3 regions of the Pseudarthrobacter sp. S3 genome follow, and region 3 is predicted to be linked to each of the others. Evidence: riboswitches for the same ligand, from Rfam matches in the RefSeq annotation. Region 3 holds a riboswitch; each other region holds the start of a gene.
The links. Region 3 has a riboswitch for S-adenosylmethionine ahead of metX (homoserine O-acetyltransferase MetX). Riboswitches for the same ligand answer to the same signal wherever they lie in the genome.

Region 1: it holds a riboswitch for S-adenosylmethionine, as region 3 does, so the genes downstream of both, ACQCSV_RS18810 (DUF1737 domain-containing protein) here and metX (homoserine O-acetyltransferase MetX) in region 3, are expected to answer to the same signal.
Region 2: it holds a riboswitch for S-adenosylmethionine, as region 3 does, so the genes downstream of both, ACQCSV_RS13365 (aminotransferase class V-fold PLP-dependent enzyme) here and metX (homoserine O-acetyltransferase MetX) in region 3, are expected to answer to the same signal.

The regions. Positions count from the first base shown of each region.
Region 1 is NZ_CP189583.1:3,900,951-3,906,472, reverse strand. It holds gene ACQCSV_RS18820 (O-succinylhomoserine sulfhydrylase) at 1-542, opposite strand, end outside; gene ACQCSV_RS18815 (rhodanese-like domain-containing protein) at 539-952, opposite strand; gene ACQCSV_RS18810 (DUF1737 domain-containing protein) at 949-1,218, opposite strand; SAM riboswitch class IV at 1,232-1,347, opposite strand; gene ACQCSV_RS18805 (long-chain-fatty-acid--CoA ligase) at 1,446-3,029, opposite strand; gene ACQCSV_RS18800 (acetyl-CoA C-acyltransferase) at 3,077-4,342, opposite strand; gene ACQCSV_RS18795 (pyridoxamine 5'-phosphate oxidase family protein) at 4,362-4,826, opposite strand; gene ACQCSV_RS18790 (NUDIX domain-containing protein) at 4,911-5,378, opposite strand; gene ACQCSV_RS18785 (aminodeoxychorismate lyase) at 5,447-5,522, opposite strand, start outside.
Region 2 is NZ_CP189583.1:2,787,913-2,793,434, forward strand. It holds gene rsgA (ribosome small subunit-dependent GTPase A) at 1-337, shown strand, start outside; gene hisN (histidinol-phosphatase) at 392-1,204, shown strand; SAM riboswitch class IV at 1,361-1,474, shown strand; gene ACQCSV_RS13365 (aminotransferase class V-fold PLP-dependent enzyme) at 1,510-2,934, shown strand; gene ACQCSV_RS13370 (class I SAM-dependent methyltransferase) at 3,042-3,800, shown strand; gene ACQCSV_RS13375 (metal-dependent transcriptional regulator) at 3,832-4,545, shown strand; gene ACQCSV_RS13380 (CrcB family protein) at 4,546-4,965, shown strand; gene ACQCSV_RS13385 (CrcB family protein) at 4,962-5,360, shown strand; gene ACQCSV_RS13390 (hypothetical protein) at 5,403-5,522, shown strand, end outside.
Region 3 is NZ_CP189583.1:1,504,675-1,510,196, reverse strand. It holds gene ACQCSV_RS07245 (hypothetical protein) at 1-474, shown strand, start outside; gene metX (homoserine O-acetyltransferase MetX) at 479-1,594, opposite strand; SAM riboswitch class IV at 1,607-1,721, opposite strand; gene ACQCSV_RS07235 (bifunctional o-acetylhomoserine/o-acetylserine sulfhydrylase) at 1,790-3,142, opposite strand; gene ACQCSV_RS07230 (VOC family protein) at 3,347-3,985, shown strand; gene ACQCSV_RS07225 (CPBP family intramembrane glutamic endopeptidase) at 4,109-4,888, opposite strand; gene ACQCSV_RS07220 (histidine phosphatase family protein) at 5,012-5,522, shown strand, end outside.

The sequences.
Region 1 (5,522 bases), 1.6 Mb from region 3:
CCGGCGGCGTGCGCCAGTTCGCTGACCGCAGCGATGTCCACGATTTCCTGCATCGGGTTGGATGGCGATTCGAAGAACACTGCGGTGGTGGGTTCCGACAGCGCAGCAGCCCACTGTTCGAGGTCCGGGCCGTCAACGAACACGGTTTCCACGCCCCAGCGCGGCAGGATCTCGTTCAGGATCACAAAGCAGGAACCGAACAGTGAACGCGCGGCAACCACCCGGTCCCCGGCCGCCAGCAGGGCGCCCAGGGCGGTGAAGACCGCTGACATCCCAGATGCCGTCGCAAAGCACGCTTCGGTGCCTTCGAGCAGGCGAAGGCGTTCCTGGAAGGTGGCCACGGACGGGTTGCCGTACCGGGAGTAGACGAAGCGTTCGTCCTCGCCGGTGAAGGCGCGCTCGGCGGCGGCAGCGGACTCGTAGACGAAGCCGGAGTTCAGGAAGACCGGCTCGGTGGTCTCCTGGAAGTTGGTGCGGTCCAGCCCGCCGCGGACGGCCTGCGTTTCGGCGCTCCAGCCGGCGGCGTCTGGGTTGAAGGTCACTTGGCTATTCCCAGGTTGGTGGGGAGGCCGCGGTTCTTCCAGCCGTTGACGGTGCGCTCGCCGTAGCGGTCCGTCTCGCCTTCGAAACCCTCAAGGACGTTGTAAGCGGTGAAGCCGGCCTGCGTCGCGGCGATGGCGGCGGCGATGGAGCGCTGGCCCGAGCGGCAGAGGAACACCAGTTCGGCGCCGTCGTCCTCCGGTGCCTGCTGTGTCAGGTCGGTGATGAAATCCGGGTTGGGGATGCCGCCGGGGAAGGTCCACGGGATGAACAGGGGATCGTGGTCCGTGGCCTTGGTGTCGGGGATGCCGATGTGGGCCCATTCGCCTTCGGTCCGTACGTCCACCATAATGGCGCCCTGCTCCAGCTTGGCCCAGGCTTCGTGCGGGGTGAGGTCTCCGGCGTAGCTCATGCGTGGCCCTCGCCGTCGAAATCGAGGTCTTCAACGGCGGTGGCCACGGCGGCGTCCGCCGTTGCGATGGCTGCCGGGAGGATCAGTGCCTGCGCAACAATCACGCTGGTGCCGTTGAACGTGGCGGCGGGGCTGCCGTGCAGGACATACCCTTCGGCCAGGGCAGTGGAAATCCGTTCACAGAAAGACCTGTCGTCCGGCCCGGTGACAAGCCGGTACGACAGTTTTTCTTCGGGGGCAGGGTCAGGGGCGGGGGCGTTAGGCACGACGGAACTCCTTCTTTCACGCTTGCAGCTCGAATGGGTCGATATGCCGAGTATTCACCTGAGGCACCCCGCCGCGAAAGGGAGGGTTGCCGACCGGCCAGTCAGGGCTTGGCGCCGGTTCTCATTACTCCCGAAAAACGTAACACTCGCCCCGCCCCGCCGCACCGCCGCCGTCGTCATGTTCCGTAACCAACGCGTGTTTCCTGTCCCGCATCATTCCCGCCTGATCACCCTGTTGGAGTATGGGCGGCGCTGTACCGGGCGGTGAGTTCGCGCTTGAGGACCTTGCCGCTGGGGCCGGTGGGGAATTCGGTGACTAGGGTAATGATCCGCGGATACTTATAGGCCGCCAATTCCGCGGCGGCGAAGTCCCGCAACTCATCAACGGTGGCGCTGCTGCCCGGATTGAGGACGACGGCGGCCGCCACCTCCTGCCCATGGGTTTCGTCGGGGACGCCATAGACGGCAACGCTCAGGACTGCCTCGTGCCGGCTGAGGACTTCCTCTACCTCGCGCGGGTAGACGTTGAAGCCGTTCCGGATGATCATCTCCTTCTTCCGGTCCAGGATCCGGAGGTAGCCGTCCCCGTCCTTGGTGCCCAGGTCGCCGGTCCGGAACCAGCCGTCCACCACAGCCTCGGCGGTGGCTTCGGGCCGGTTGAGGTAGCCCGTGAAGAGGTTGTGCCCCCGGACCACCAGCTCGCCTAACTCGCCCGTGGGCAGCAGTTCGATGGCATCTTGGACGTCCGCGCGGGCGATCTCCACCTGGACTCCCCAAATGGCCTGGCCGACCGTTCCGGGCCGCGGCGCTTTGCCTACATGGTTGAAGGTGGCAACCGGGGACGTCTCGGTCAGGCCGTAGCCTTCGTAAATGTCCGAGCCGAATTCCGTCTTGAACCTGTCCATCACCGCCACCGGCAGGGACGCGCCGCCGGAGATGCAGTAGCGCAGGGCGTTGGACCGGCCGGTGTTGGTGCGGGCGGCTTCGAGCATGGCGATGTACATGGTGGGCACGCCGAAGAAGACATTGATGTTGTGCCGGGCGAGGGCATCCAGGGCTGCGTCCCCGCGGAACTTGGGCAGCATCACGATGGTGGCCCCCGCCCGCAGCCCGGTGTTGAGGACGCACGTCTGGCCGAAGGTGTGGAACATCGGCAGTCCGCCGAAGATGACGTCACCGCGGCGGAGGTCAAACGTGCTGGTCAGCAGCGTATTGGTCTGTTCCACAAGGGCGAAGTGGCTGCCCAAGGCGCCCTTGGGCTTGCCGGTGGTCCCGGATGTGTACAGAATCGTGGCCGTCTCGAAGGGCCGCAGCGGCAGCCAGGTGCTGATGGGCTCGGCTCCTGCCGCTTCGGTCTCCAGCCGGGCAGCGCCTTCGGTCCCCTCCGGCACCAGGACGGTGACGACGTCGATGCCCGCGGCCGCGGCGCCTTTGGCACCTTCCTCAAGGAGCGGTCCGGCGCAGACGAGCAGCTGCGCGCCGCTGTCGCGCAGCATGTACTCGATCTCCTTGCCCTTCAGCAGCGCATGCAACGGCACCACCACGCCGCCCAGCGCGAGGACCGCGTAGTAGACCCGGGCGAAATCAGCAATATTGGGCATCAGCAGGGCCACGCGGCTGGCGTGCCCCACGCCACGGTCCCGCAACGCACCGGCATACGCGCGCGTCTGTTCCCAGAGTTCGCTGTAGGTCACCCGCTCCTCGCCCACCACGAGGGCCGCGGAGTCCGGGAAGCGGGCGGCTGATTCAGCCAGGATTGCGGCAACAGAGATGGTCCCGAAACCCTCTTCGGCGGTAGGTGAAGTGTTCATGGTGTCCTGTCTGGCTAGTGGAGTGGTTGACAGCAACGCGGGGTCACTTAGCGCCCGTCCAAAGCCTCCGCATGGGCGTTAAGTGACCCCGCGTTGCTTTGGAGGAGGGGTGTGGGTCGGGCTTTGAGGATCAGGGCGTCGCCCTGGCCGCCGCCGCCGCACAACGCAACCACGCCTGTCCCGCCGCCGCGCCGGTTCAGCGCGAGTGCCTGATGCAGGACCAGACGCGCCCCCGAGGCGCCCACCGGGTGGCCCAGGGCGATGGCGCCGCCGTCGGCGTTGATCCTGTCCGCGTCGATCCCCAGGTCCGTGGCGGACTGCAGTACCACCGAGGCGAAGGCTTCATTGATCTCAATCAGGTCCACGTCGTCAATGGTCATCCCTTCAAGTTTCAGGGCCCGCTCAATGGCGCGGGACGGCTGGGAATGCAGGGAACCGTCCGGTCCGGCGGTCTGGCCGTGGCTGCCGATTTCCGCGATCCAGCTGAGGCCGGCCGCTTCCGCTGCTGCCTTGCTGGCCACTACCACGGCGGCCGCGCCGTCGGACAGCGGGGAGGCAGAACCGGCGGTGATGGTGGCGGCCGGATCCTTGGAGAAGGCGGGCTTCAGTGCCGCCAGCGTCTCGATTGTGGTGCCGGCGCGGATGCCCTCGTCGGAATTAATCACGACGGCGGGTCCCCGCCGCTGCCGGACCTCCAACGGAGCGATTTCCTCAGCCAGGATGCCGGCCGCCCGGGCGGCCTCCGCCCGTTGGTGCGAAAGGGCGGCCACGGCGTCCTGGTCCTCGCGGCTGATGCCCAGGCGGACGTTCCCGGCGTCGGTGGCGGAGCCCATCAGTTCACCTGAGACGGGGTCCTGCAGGCCGTCAAAGTTCAGCGAATCCAGCAGCGGCGCGTCACCGATCGCGACGCCGCCGCGGAGCCGGGGCAGCAGGTGCGGGGCGTTGGTCATGGATTCCTGGCCTGCCGCCACAATGAAATCAGCCTCGCCGGCGCGGATCATCCGGGCGGCATCGATCACGGCGGTCAGCCCGGACAGGCACAGTTTGTTGATGGTCACGGTGGGCACATCCCAGCCGATGCCGGCGGCGAGGCTGGCCTGCCGGGCGGGTCCCTGACCAGCGCCCGCCTGGATAACCTGCCCCACGATGACGGCCTGGATCTGTTCCGGCGCCACCCCGGACCGTTCCAGTGCGTTCCGGATGGCGTGGGCACCCAGTTCGCTGGAGGTGAGCCCGGACAGGCTGCCGCGGAACTTGCCGAAGGGGGTCCGTGCGCCGCCCAGGATGACGGGGATGTGAGAATCGTGGCTCATGGGGTGCCTGTCGCCCGCGCTACTCGAAGGAAGCACGACGGCGGTCCGACAACCGGGTGTTCCAGACGTCCGGTTTGGTGACCTGGAAGCGGCGGCCGGTCAGCGCGAGTGGCGTCAGCCGGATGTAGTATTCCTTGGGCCCGGGCTGCCAGGGCTCCAGATGCAGGGCGTCAACGGCGTCCTTCTCGGCCTGGGCCTCGATCACGGCGGTGTCTCCGCGCGCCACCACGCTCCAGGCGATCTCCGTGCGGGGATCGTATCCATCGATCTCCAGCGCCGCGGGACGGTCCGCCTGGGCGCCCCAGAGTTTGGCGCCACCGGCGCTGCGGAAGACAATGCTCCTGCGGTCCAGCACGTAGTTGACCGGAAAGATCTCCGGATGGCCGTCCACTACCAGGGCCAGGCGCCCCAGCATGTCATCGGCCAGCAACTCCCAGCATTCGTCGAACGTCAATGTGTTGGTCGGCTCCGTGTGAGAGTTCATGCACCAAACCATACGGACCTGCGCGACGGACCAAAAGGGCAGTTCCGCCCGTCAGTACCCGGCCCGGGTCTGGGGCGGATCAATTCAGTGCCGTTCAAGACGCTCCAGCAGCGCGTCCAGGATCGGAAGCTGGCCCTTGACCAGCTTGCCGCGGGCATCGGTTTCCGTCACCCACCGGGCGTCGTCCACCTCGGGAAAGTCCTGGATGATGCCGGATCCTCTGGGCCACTCCAGCGGAAATGTGTTGCTCACAATCCCATCCGGCTGGAAGTCAGACTCAGCCGCAAACACCGTAATGATCTTTCCGGACGATTGCCGGAAGGCGCCCAGTTCGAAGTAGTCAACGGCCGGCGGCGGCGTGCCGATCTCTTCGGCGAATTCCCGAAGGGCGGCCACCAGGGGTTCCTCATCGGGAAGGTATTCGCCCTTGGGAACGGACCACGACTGGGTCTGTTTGCGCGCCCAGAACGGTCCGCCCATGTGCGCTATCCATACGTCCAGCCCGTCTGCTCCCCGCCGGTACAGCAGGATCCCCGCACTGCGAACCGCCATGGCCTCAGGCCCTCCTGCTGAACGCCGGAAAACTGCTGCATCCCGGAAAACTGTTGAATCCCAACGAACTACTGAACCCCGGCAAGCAATGCGTTGAGTTCTGCCGTCAGCTGCTTCTGTACGGCAGGCGTTCCCACTTCCTTG
Region 2 (5,522 bases), 1.3 Mb from region 3:
CCGCCACACGTCGTCGTCGGCCCTTGCCCTGAAGCTGACGGGAGCTCCCGCCGGAAGCTGGATCATCGATACCCCTGGCATCCGTTCGTTCGGTCTGGCCCATGTGGACCCTGACCGGATCCTGCGGTCCTTCCCGGACCTGGAACCGGGCACGGATGCCTGCGAGCGTGGTTGCAAGCACAACACCTCGGCTGTCAACTGCGGTGTGGATTCCTGGGTGGCGGCCGGTCAAGCGGGCCCCACCGGCCCGGCCCGGCTAGCATCCCTGCGGCGGCTGCTCGGCACTGATCCGCGCCTGGTTGGCCAGGAAACCAAGGAACTGGGCAGCATAGGCTAGCGGCCAAAAGCCGACGTCCCCAACCCCACGGCCCGGAGACGGTAGTTTGTAACCATGATCCAACCCGCTTCGAGCTACAACGATGACCTGCGCCTTGCCCATGTGCTGGCAGATTCCGTGGATGACCAGACCATGAGCCGCTTCAAGGCACTGGACCTCCGCATCGAGACCAAGCCGGACCTGACGCCGGTCACGGACGCGGACAAGTCCGCGGAGGAAGCCATCCGCGGCCAGCTGTCCCGCTCGCGTCCCCGCGACGCCGTGCTGGGCGAGGAATTCGGCAGTTCGGGCCATGGCTCCCGCCGCTGGATCATTGATCCCATCGACGGCACCAAGAACTTTGTCCGCGGCGTCCCGGTGTGGGCCACCCTGATAGCCCTCGTGGACGAAGGCGAACCCGTGGTGGGAGTGGTCAGTGCACCCGCGCTGGGCAAGCGCTGGTGGGCCGCCAAGGGTTCCGGCGCCTACATGGGCAAGTCCCTCGCGGCCGCAACGCGGCTCCGGGTCTCGGACGTCTCCAAGCTCTCGGATGCCTCCCTGTCTTATTCCAGCCTGGGCGGCTGGAAGGAACGCGGCAACCTGGATGAATTCCTGGGACTGACCGAAGACGTGTGGCGAACACGCGCCTATGGCGATTTCTGGTCCTACTGCATGGTGGCCGAAGGTGCCGTTGACATCGCCTGCGAACCGGAACTGAATCTGTACGACATGGCCGCACTGGTGCCCATCGTGGTCGAAGCCGGCGGCCGCTTCACCTCCCTGGAGGGCCAGGACGGACCGTTCGGCGGCAACGCCCTGGCCACGAATTCCATCCTGCACTCCGAAGTCCTCAAGCGGCTGAACCCGGATCTGGACGACCTTCTTTAGGTCGTTTTACGAATTATCGACGGCGGACGCCCCCTGATTGGGGCGTCCGCCGTCGTATCTTCGACAAATATTCCATTCCTCAAACGTGCGTAACAAAGCCCTTAACATTGGGGCGGGCTTCCTTCTCGCCCCGGCACATGTTCTACGCTCTTAACAGGTCACGAGTGCCAGCGCTAAACCCCGGTTTGCTGGCCGGCAACCCTCCATTCGCGGTGGGGTGCCCCGGGTGACGACCAGGCCGGTCCGGAATGGACACGGCAAGCGCGGATTCCCGGTACCGGGAGTCCTTTTAGAGTGAGGTCTCCTTGACAACTGCCACCGTCTCCCCCGCCAGTTTTTCCCCCAACAACGCCGCTGCGCTGATCCACGATGCCGCTACGGTCTCCGGACGCCCCCTATCCGCCGTCACCGGCGCGGAAATCCAGGCACCGTTGATCCAGGGCGGCCATGTCCGCTACGCAAACCTGGACTACGGCGCATCCGCTCCTGCCCTCTCCGTGGTGTCCGCCTACCTCAACGAGATCCTGCCGTTCTACGCCAGCGTCCACCGCGGCGCGGGCTTTGCGTCGCAGATCAGCACCTCTGTCTACGAGAACGCCCGGAACATCGTGCGCGATTTTGTGGGCGGACGCCCGGACGACTCCGTCATCTTCACCCGGAACACCACCGACTCGCTGAACCTGCTCGCAGGTTGCCTGCCAGCGACGGATGGCCGGCCGGATGGAGATGTCCTCTACCTGGACATCGAGCACCACGCCAACCTCCTGCCGTGGCAGGGCGTCCCGCACCGCAGCGTCGTCGCCGCGGACACCATCGTGGGGACCCTTGAGGTCCTGCGCGCCGAACTTGAGCAGGGCAACGTCAGTCTCCTCGCGGTCACGGGCGCCTCCAACGTCACCGGCGAGATCCTGCCGGTCAATGCCCTGGCCGCCCTCGCCCATGAGTACGGGGCGCGGATCGTGGTGGACGCCGCGCAGTTGGCGCCGCACCGACGCATCAATATCAGCACCGACGACGTCGACTACCTTGCCTTCTCCGGCCACAAGCTCTACGCGCCCTTCGGCTCCGGGGTCCTGGTGGGCCGCACGGACTGGCTCGACGCCGGTACTCCCCATCTGGCCGGCGGCGGCGCCGTCCGCGAGGCCAAGCTCGACGGCGTCAGCTGGGCCACCGGCCCGGCCCGGCACGAGGGAGGCTCCCCCAACGTCCTGGGTGCGGCTACCCTGGCACGGGCCACCCAGGTCATCGCATCCTTGGACCAGGACCGCTGGCACGCCCACGAAGCGGCCATCCGGTCATTCCTGGTTGACGGGCTCGGGAAGATCGACGGCGTCACCGTGCACCAGATCTTCTCGGATACGGACGCCGACACCGGCACCATCGGCGTGGTGAACTTCTCCGTGGCAGGATACGACGCCGGACTCGTGGCCGCGTACCTGTCGGCCGAGCACGGAGTTGGCCTCCGGGACGGCCGCTTTTGCGCGCACCCACTCCTCAAGCGCCTCGGCCTTCCCTCCGGTTCGCTGCGGGCCAGCTTCGGCGTGGGCTCCCGGCTGGAGGATGCCCAGCGGCTCCTTGCAGGCCTGGAGCAACTCCGCCGGACCGGCCTGGGCTGGGACTACGTGGTGGACGCGGGCCGCTGGGTTCCGGCTAACGACACCCGCACCTACCCGCACTGGGCGCCCAACACGCCGGGTACGGCCGGCGCGGCTCCGTGCCTTGACGACTGACTGAGCCTTTCGTCCTGTACCTCCTGATCTGACGGCCACCCACCGGGTGGAGGCCTATACGGTAAATTCGACGGATACGGCATTGGCAGAGTTGAAGGAGGCCGGACGTGGCACGGGGTGGCCCCAGGCTTGAGCACGGACGCCGCCTGGAACTCGGGCAGAGTTTCCAGGACGGCGGCGAACATTACCAGCGCGTACGCCCTGGCTACCCCGCCGAATCAGCGGACTGGCTGATCCCTTCCGGAGCCAAAGACGCAGTGGACGTGGGCGCCGGGACCGGCAAGTTCACCGCCCTGCTGATGGAACGCGGCCTGGCGGTTTCCGCCGTGGACCCGTCCCCGGACATGCTGGACCAGCTGCGGGCACACTACCCGGGGGTTTACGCGACCCCGGGGACCGCAGAGGCCACCGGCCTCCCTGAGTCCTCGTTCGACGTCGTGAGCGTTGCGCAGGCCTGGCACTGGTGCGATCCGCTTCCAGCGAGCACCGAACTGGCGCGGATCCTGCGGCCCGGCGGAACCATGGCCCTGATCTGGAACCAGCTGGACACGTCCGTGCCGTGGGTCCACCGGTTGTCCCGCATCATGCACGCAGGCGACGTCTACAAGCCCGGCTTCCGACCGGTGGTGGGCCCGGAGTTTGAAGGCCTCCAAAGCCATGTGGCGGGGTGGGAGGACAGCCTCAGCACGGCGGACATCATGGAACTAACGAAGTCCCGCAGCTACTACCTGAGCGCTGGCGAAGCCACCCGCAGCAAGGTCCTGGCCAATCTGGACTGGTATCTGCACACGCATCTGGGGCACGCCGTGGAAGGGGACATCAGCCTGCCGTACCTGACGCTGACGTGGCGGGCAGCGAAGGCGTGACGGGCGCAGACCACCGGGTAGGCTTGGAGGCGTGAAGACCAGCGCGCCCTCCTCCTCGATCGAGGACTACGTCAAGGTCATCTACGGCTTCACGGAGTGGCAGGATAAACCAATTACGTCCTCCCAGCTCGCGCAGCGCCTGGGGGTGGCCAATTCTTCGGTCTCAGAGATGGTCCGCAAGCTCAAGGACCAGGGCCTGGTGGACCACAAGCCCTACAGCGCCATCACCCTCACGGACTCCGGTGTCCAGCTGGCACTGTCCATGGTGCGCCGGCACCGGCTTATTGAGACCTACCTCGTCCAGGAGTTCGGCTACAGCTGGGACGAAGTCCACGACGAAGCCGAATTGCTTGAGCATGCGGTGTCGGACACGTTTATCGAGCGCATGGCGACGAAACTCGGCAACCCGCAACGCGACCCGCACGGCGACCCGATCCCCGCCGCGGACGGCACGGTGCTGCTGCCGAAGGCCCATCTGCTCGGCGAACTCGATCTCGGACACACCGGCCGGATCACCCGCATCAGCGACGAGAACCCGGATCTGCTCCGGTATCTTTCCGCCGAGGAAATCGATCTCGATGCCGAGGTGGAGGTCGTGGGCCGCAAGCCGTTCGGCGGCGCGCTGGTGGTGCGGATCAGCAGCCCCGGCAGGAAGCGAGATTATGATCTCGCGGATGAAGTCACCGCTGCGCTCTGGGTCCACAGCGACCACCCCCACACCGGCTGCACCCTCAGTGGCACCTGAATGACGAACACCCGCGCGCCGGCATGGCAGGCCTGGGTGGCCGTGGCGACGGGCGGCCTGGCCGGAACCGAACTCCGGTACGGCCTGGGACTCGCGTTTCCGGAAGCCGCGGGGACAATTCCCTTGACCACCCTGGGAATCAATGTGGCTGGCAGCTTTGTGCTGGCCGGCCTCACCACGGTTTGGATCGCCCGGCCGCGGACTGCATTCTGGCTACGCGCCGGCCTCGGGCCAGGACTTCTGGGCTCGTTCACCACGTTCTCAGCCGTAATGTTCTCGATTGACCAGCTGGCCACGGCTGGTGAATATCCGGTGTGGATGGCTTACCTGGGGCTGTCCCTGGTTTTGGGTCTGGGCGCCGCGGCCGGTGGCTGGCGGACCGGGCGGCTGCTCACCGACCGGCTGGAGGCAGCATCATGATGGGCGCGGTCCTGGTGGGAGTGTTCGGCATGGCGGGCGCCCTGCTGCGCTTCGCCGTCGACAGCTGGTTCGCCCACCGTTCGGGGCTCCGTGGCGCCGTGGGCTCCAGCGGGACGCCGCGGCACTGGCCGTGGGCCACGCTGACAGTCAACGTCACCGGGTGCCTGATCATAGGGCTGTCCATCGGCATCACCAAACAGCTGGGCCTCGCTCCCGAGTGGCAGACCGCCGTCGCCACCGGTTTTGCCGGCGGCCTCACCACGTTCAGCTCCTGGACCACCGCGACGGTGCGGCTGCTCAGTGAGTCGCGGTTCGGGGCCGCAGCCTTGAACGTCGGCGCCAACCTGGCCGCCGGTTTCGCCGCGGCGGCTGTGGGCATCGCCCTGGCGTCGTAGGAAGCTCCTTCGGTTTGGCCCCGTCCCGTATCGTTGACTCTGATGATTAGCAGACGTGACGCGGCAATTGCCCTTGATGTACCGATGGAAATGGCCCAGCGCCATGGCATCCCCAAACGAATGACCGAGGCGGAGCTGGGCGAAATCCTGGACAACCCGCCG
Region 3 (5,522 bases):
GTGGTGCCTATGGCGATGCGGATGTACCGGAAGTCCGTCAACAAACGGAACCAGGAGCAGAGCTTTTCCGGTCGCTACCCTGAGCAGTTTCCAGGCGGCGAACAGTACCCAGGGCAGCAGAACAAACAGCCCCGTGACGGCTATACGCAGCAGGATTACATGAGTGGCGGCTTCCGCCAGGTCATGAGCCCACAGCCCCTGCCGCCGAGCCAGCCGTTGCCGCCCATGCAGCCGATTCCATCTGCAGACCAGCAGTTCCCGCCGTACGGCCAGCCGCAAGCCAATGATCAGTCGGTGCCGGCGCAGCGCGCGGAAGCACCGAAGCCGCCTGTCGCCCCCGCTATTCCCCTGCCGCCGTCGGGCCCGCAGGGATACCGTGCCCGGAAACTGGCCGAACTCGACCAGCAGTACAGCAACGGCGAGCTGGCCATGGAGGACTATATGAAGCGCCGCTCCGACATCATGAACGGCTAACTGCTTAGACCAGGAACGTATTCCGGAGCTGGGTGCCGAGCTGGCCAATCTCGGTCAGGAAGCCGTCGTGGCCGATCGGCGCCTCAATAACGTGCACATCCACGTCACCCGGGAGCGCGTCGGCCAGCTCACGGGACTGGGACGGGAAATACAGCCGGTCACTGTCCACGGCGGCCACGAAGAACCTGGCGGTAGCCCGGCCCAAGGCCTCATGCAGGGAACCCCGCCCGCGGCAGACATCGTGGCTCATCAGGGCGTCGGTGATGGCGATGTAGCTGTTGGCATCAAAGCGCCGCACCAGCTTTTTGCCTTGGTAATCCAGATAGCTTTCCACCTGGTAGCGGCCCCGCTCCCCCAGCGCCGCCGCCTGGAATGGCGATTCCGGGTGCTGGGCCGACCGGCCGAAGCGACCATCAAATTCCTCTGCGGAGCGATAGGTGATGTGCGCAATGCGCCGCGCCAGGGCCAGTCCGTCCTCCGGCAGCGGACCGCCATAGTAATCGCCGTCGTTAAAATTGCTGTCCTGGCGGATGGCGAGCGTCTGCGCCTGGGCGAACGCGATCTGTTCGGCCGTGCTGGCGGCACCGATCGAGATAACAGCGCACCGCTGGACCCGTTCCGGGTAGGTGACCGCCCATTCCAATGCCCGCGCGCCGCCCATGGAGCCGCCCAGCACGGCGTACCAGCTCGGGATGCCCAGCTGGTCAGCCAGCCTGGCCTCAGCCGCCGTGGTGTCCCGCAGCGTTACCAACGGAAACCGCGACCCCCATGGCTTGCCGTCGGGGGCAACCGAGGATGGCCCGGTGGAGCCGTAACAGCCACCAACGACGTTGATGGAGACCACAAAGAACCGGTCGGTGTCCACCGGTGCACCGGGTCCGGCCAGTTGCTCCCACCAGCCTGGCTCGTCGCTGTCGCCGCGCGTCACGTGCGTGCTGCCGGTCAGGGCGTGTTCAATCAGGACGGCGTTGGAGCCGTCCGCGTTGAGGGTTCCCCACGTTTCATAGCCCAGGGTGACGTCCGGGAGGTAACCGCCGGCTTCGAGCTCAAGTCCGCCGATGCTGGCGTAACGGACCACGCCGTTTCCGGGTGCTGCAGTACGGGAAATCGTAATCGTCATGGAAGGACCTTTTCTAAGCGCTTGCCCACCGTCAATTGACCGGCAGGCCAGGTCCTCACCCGGGGCACCCCGCCGCAAAAGAGGGTTGCCGGCCAGCAAGCCGGGGCTGTCGCTGGCACTCATGACCTACTTCGAGTGTACGAACAGCCCCGGTCTATTGCTAAGCGTGTGACTGGTTGTGACTTCGCTGAAGCCCTACTCCTGCGGGCCCACCGCGTCTTTGTTGGGGTCCGCTGCACCCTTGGCTGCCCGGAACCCGGCCTCGAGGTCGGCCAGGATGTCATCGATGTGTTCGATGCCCACGGACAGGCGGACGAGTCCCGGCGTGACCCCGGCGATGACCTGCTGCTCCGGCGAGAGCTGGCTGTGCGTGGTCGATGCCGGGTGGATCACCAGTGAACGGACGTCCCCGATGTTCGCAACGTGGGAGTGCAGTTCCAGGGCATCCACGAAGCGTTTCCCGGCCTCCGCGCCGCCGGCCAGGTTGAATGAGACCACCGCCCCGGTGCCTTTGGGGCCGTATTTGCGGCCGCGCTCATACCAGGGGCTGGAGGCCAGACCGGCATAGGCGACAGATTCGACGTCGTCCCTTGCCTCAAGCCACTGGGCAACATCGACGGCGTTGGCCACGTGCCGCTCCACCCGCAGGCTCAGCGTTTCCAAGCCCTGGGCGATGAGGAATGCGTTGAAGGGTGACACTGCCGAGCCGAGGTCGCGCAGCAGCTGCACCCGGGCCTTGAGGATGTAGGACAGGTTGGCACCCAGGGCACCGCCGGCACCGAGGTCCCGGGCATACACCAGCCCGTTGTAGCTGGGGTCCGGGGTGTTGAAGCCCGGGAACCGTTCCGGGTCCGCGCCGAAGTCGAACTTTCCGGAGTCCACGATCACGCCCGCGATCGCGGAACCATGGCCGCCCAGATACTTGGTGGCGGAGTGGACCACAATGTCCGCGCCCCATTCGAGCGGGCGGATGAGGTACGGGGTGGACAGGGTGCTGTCCACAATCAGGGGGACGCCGGCGTCATGAGCTACCCCGGACACGCCTTCGATGTCCAGCACGTCCTGCCGCGGGTTGGAGACCACCTCGCCGAAGAAGAGCTTGGTGTTGGGCTGGACGGCATCGCGCCACTGGTCGAGGTTGTCCGGGTCAGCCACAAACGTGACGGATATGCCGAACTTCTTGAGGGTGTGCGCCAGGAGGTTGTACGTCCCGCCGTACAGGCTGGGGCTGGCCACCACGTGATCCCCGGCTTCGGCAATGTTCAGGATGGCAAAGGCTTCGGCGGCCTGTCCCGAGCTCAACAGCAGTGCAGCGAGCCCGCCCTCAAGGCTGGCAATCCGCTGTTCCACGGCGTCCTGCGTGGGGTTGCCGATTCTGGTGTAGATCGGTGCGAGTTCTGCGAGGGCAAACCGGTTGGCGGCGCTTTCGGCACTCGGGAAAACGAACGACGTCGTCTGGTAAATTGGGAGCGCCCGCGCGCCGGTGGCGCTGTCCGGTTCCTGGCCAGCGTGGATCTGGCGGGTTTCGAAAGACCATGCGTTCGACATTCAATGCTCCTTGACGTGGTGTGGCACAACTCCGTTGCGTTCAGTGTAGGAAGACTTTCCCGGACAGGAACAGGATTGTGACGAAGGTGGTCAGCTGGCCGGTCCTTCTCCTGCATTCCGGCGGAATGTCCACTCGTGACGCAACGGATTCCGGTAAGGCTACCCTTAGCTGAGAGCCGGATCACAAAGTGCCAAGATGATGGCATGCGCATGGATCACGTCTCTTACGCCTGTGAACAAGATGGCCTCGTTGCCACCACCGAACGTATTTCGTCCGCCCTCGGCGTTGAAGCCGTGAAGGGCGGGGTGCACCCCCGGTTTGGAACCCGGAACATGATTATTCCCCTGGCCGGCCACAAATACCTGGAAGTTGTGGAGGTCCTGAACCACCCGGCATCGGACAAGGCCCCCTTCGGGCAGGCTGTCCGGGCCCGGTCCGAAGCCGGCGGCGGCTGGATGGGCTGGTGCGTCGAAGTGGACGACCTCGCTCCGTTCGAAGACCGGCTGGGCCGTGCTGCCGTCAACGGCAACCGCAAGTTCCCGGACGGCCGCGAGCTGGTCTGGAAGCAGATCGGCATCCTGGGCCTGATCGCGGACCCGCAGGTCCCGTACATGCTCAAGTGGGCGGGCGACCCCGCCCTGCACCCGTCAAATGCCTATGAAAGCAACGTCAAGATGAGCTGCCTGACCATAGCCGGTTCCGCCGCACGCGTGACGGAATGGCTGGGTGAACCCGTCGAAAAGCCCCTGGAGGACGTCGCCGTTGACTGGGTGGCTCCGCATGGAACCCCTGGAATCCTGTCAGTGACCTTCGAAACCTCTACCGGAGCAGTCACCATCTGATTGCTCGTTCAAAGCTTCGGCCGCCATCAGCGGGAGCCAATGATGCCACCCACCGATGGCGGCCGAAACCTTTTAAGCCGGACCTTATTCAGTGCACGGTGCGGCATGGGAACAACGGCCCTCTTACCCCAGTCCCACGGCCCGGCCAAAGAGGCTGAAGCCCACGAACGCCACGATGTCCAGCAGCGCGTGCGCGATGACGAGCGGCATCACCCGTTTGGTCCTCGTGTAGAGCCAGGCGAACACCACACCCATCACGGCGTTGCCGATGAACGGCCCGAAGCCCTGGTACAGGTGGTAGGTGCCGCGGAGCATCGAGCTGGCGAAGATGGCCAGGGGCATGCGCCAGCCGAACTTGCCGAATCGGTCCAGAAGGTAGCCCACCACGATGACTTCCTCCACCACGGCGTGCCGCAGCGCTGAAAGAATCAGGACTGGAACTGTCCACCAGTATGAGTCGAGTGCACTGGGGATGATGGCCGTGGTGATCCCCAGCGCACGCCCCGCGGCGTAGAGTCCCAGTGACGGGATCCCGATCAGCGCCGCCAGGCCAAAGCCCTGCAGCAGGTCACGGCCCGGCCGGGCGAAGTTGAAGCCCAGCTTCCGGAAAGCCGAACCGCTCTGGGAGCTTACGCCGGCACCGGATTGCCGCTGGTCCGTGAGGAAGTAGACCACCAGCAGCACGGGCACCAGGGCGAAAATGATGTCCAGCAGCTGGTATGTAAGGTCGAAGTATTCGCGCGGGCTCTGTGACCGGTTCAGCGTGGACGTGCCTTCGGCCAGCGGGGCCCGGGTTATCTTGTCCAGCAGCTGCACCACCGAGTAGACGGCGGACTGCCCCAGGGAAAGACCCAGCACAATCCAGACTTCGATCCGCAGGCGACGGCGGGAGGGAACCAACATGGTTCCATCTTGCCTGTAGTTTCTGGTTCTTCGCTGATTCCCGGCGGCCCGGCTCGCAGTGAGGCCCTGCGACGGAGGCAGGACCTATGCTTGGGGCTTATGAGCGCGCCAGGGAAAATCTTCATGATCCGGCACGGCCAGTCCGCGGCCAACGTCGATACGTCCATCTACAACAGGGTCCCGGACTACCGGATTCCGCTGACTCCCCAGGGCCTGGCGCAGGCCACGGCTGCCGGCGAACTGATCCGCCGCGAGCTGGACGGCCGGCAGGTCTGCGTCTACGTATCCCCGTACCTTCGGGCGCACCAGACCCTGGCGGCACTGAACCTCGGCAATCTCACGGAACGGGTGATCGAAGAACCGCGCCTCCGCGAGCAGGACTGGGCCAATTTCCAGATCGCCGGCGACATCGAAGACCAGAAGGAACTCCGCAACGCCTACGGCCATTTCTTCTACCGGTTCCGGGAGGGCGAATCCGGCTCCGACGTCTACGACCGGATCTCATCCTTTATGGAGACGCTCTACCGCCACTGGTCCAAACCGGACTACGCCCCGAACGCGCTGCTGGTGACCCACGGGCTCACCATGCGCCTGTTTTGCATGCGCTGGTTCCACTGGTCGGTGGAGTATTTCG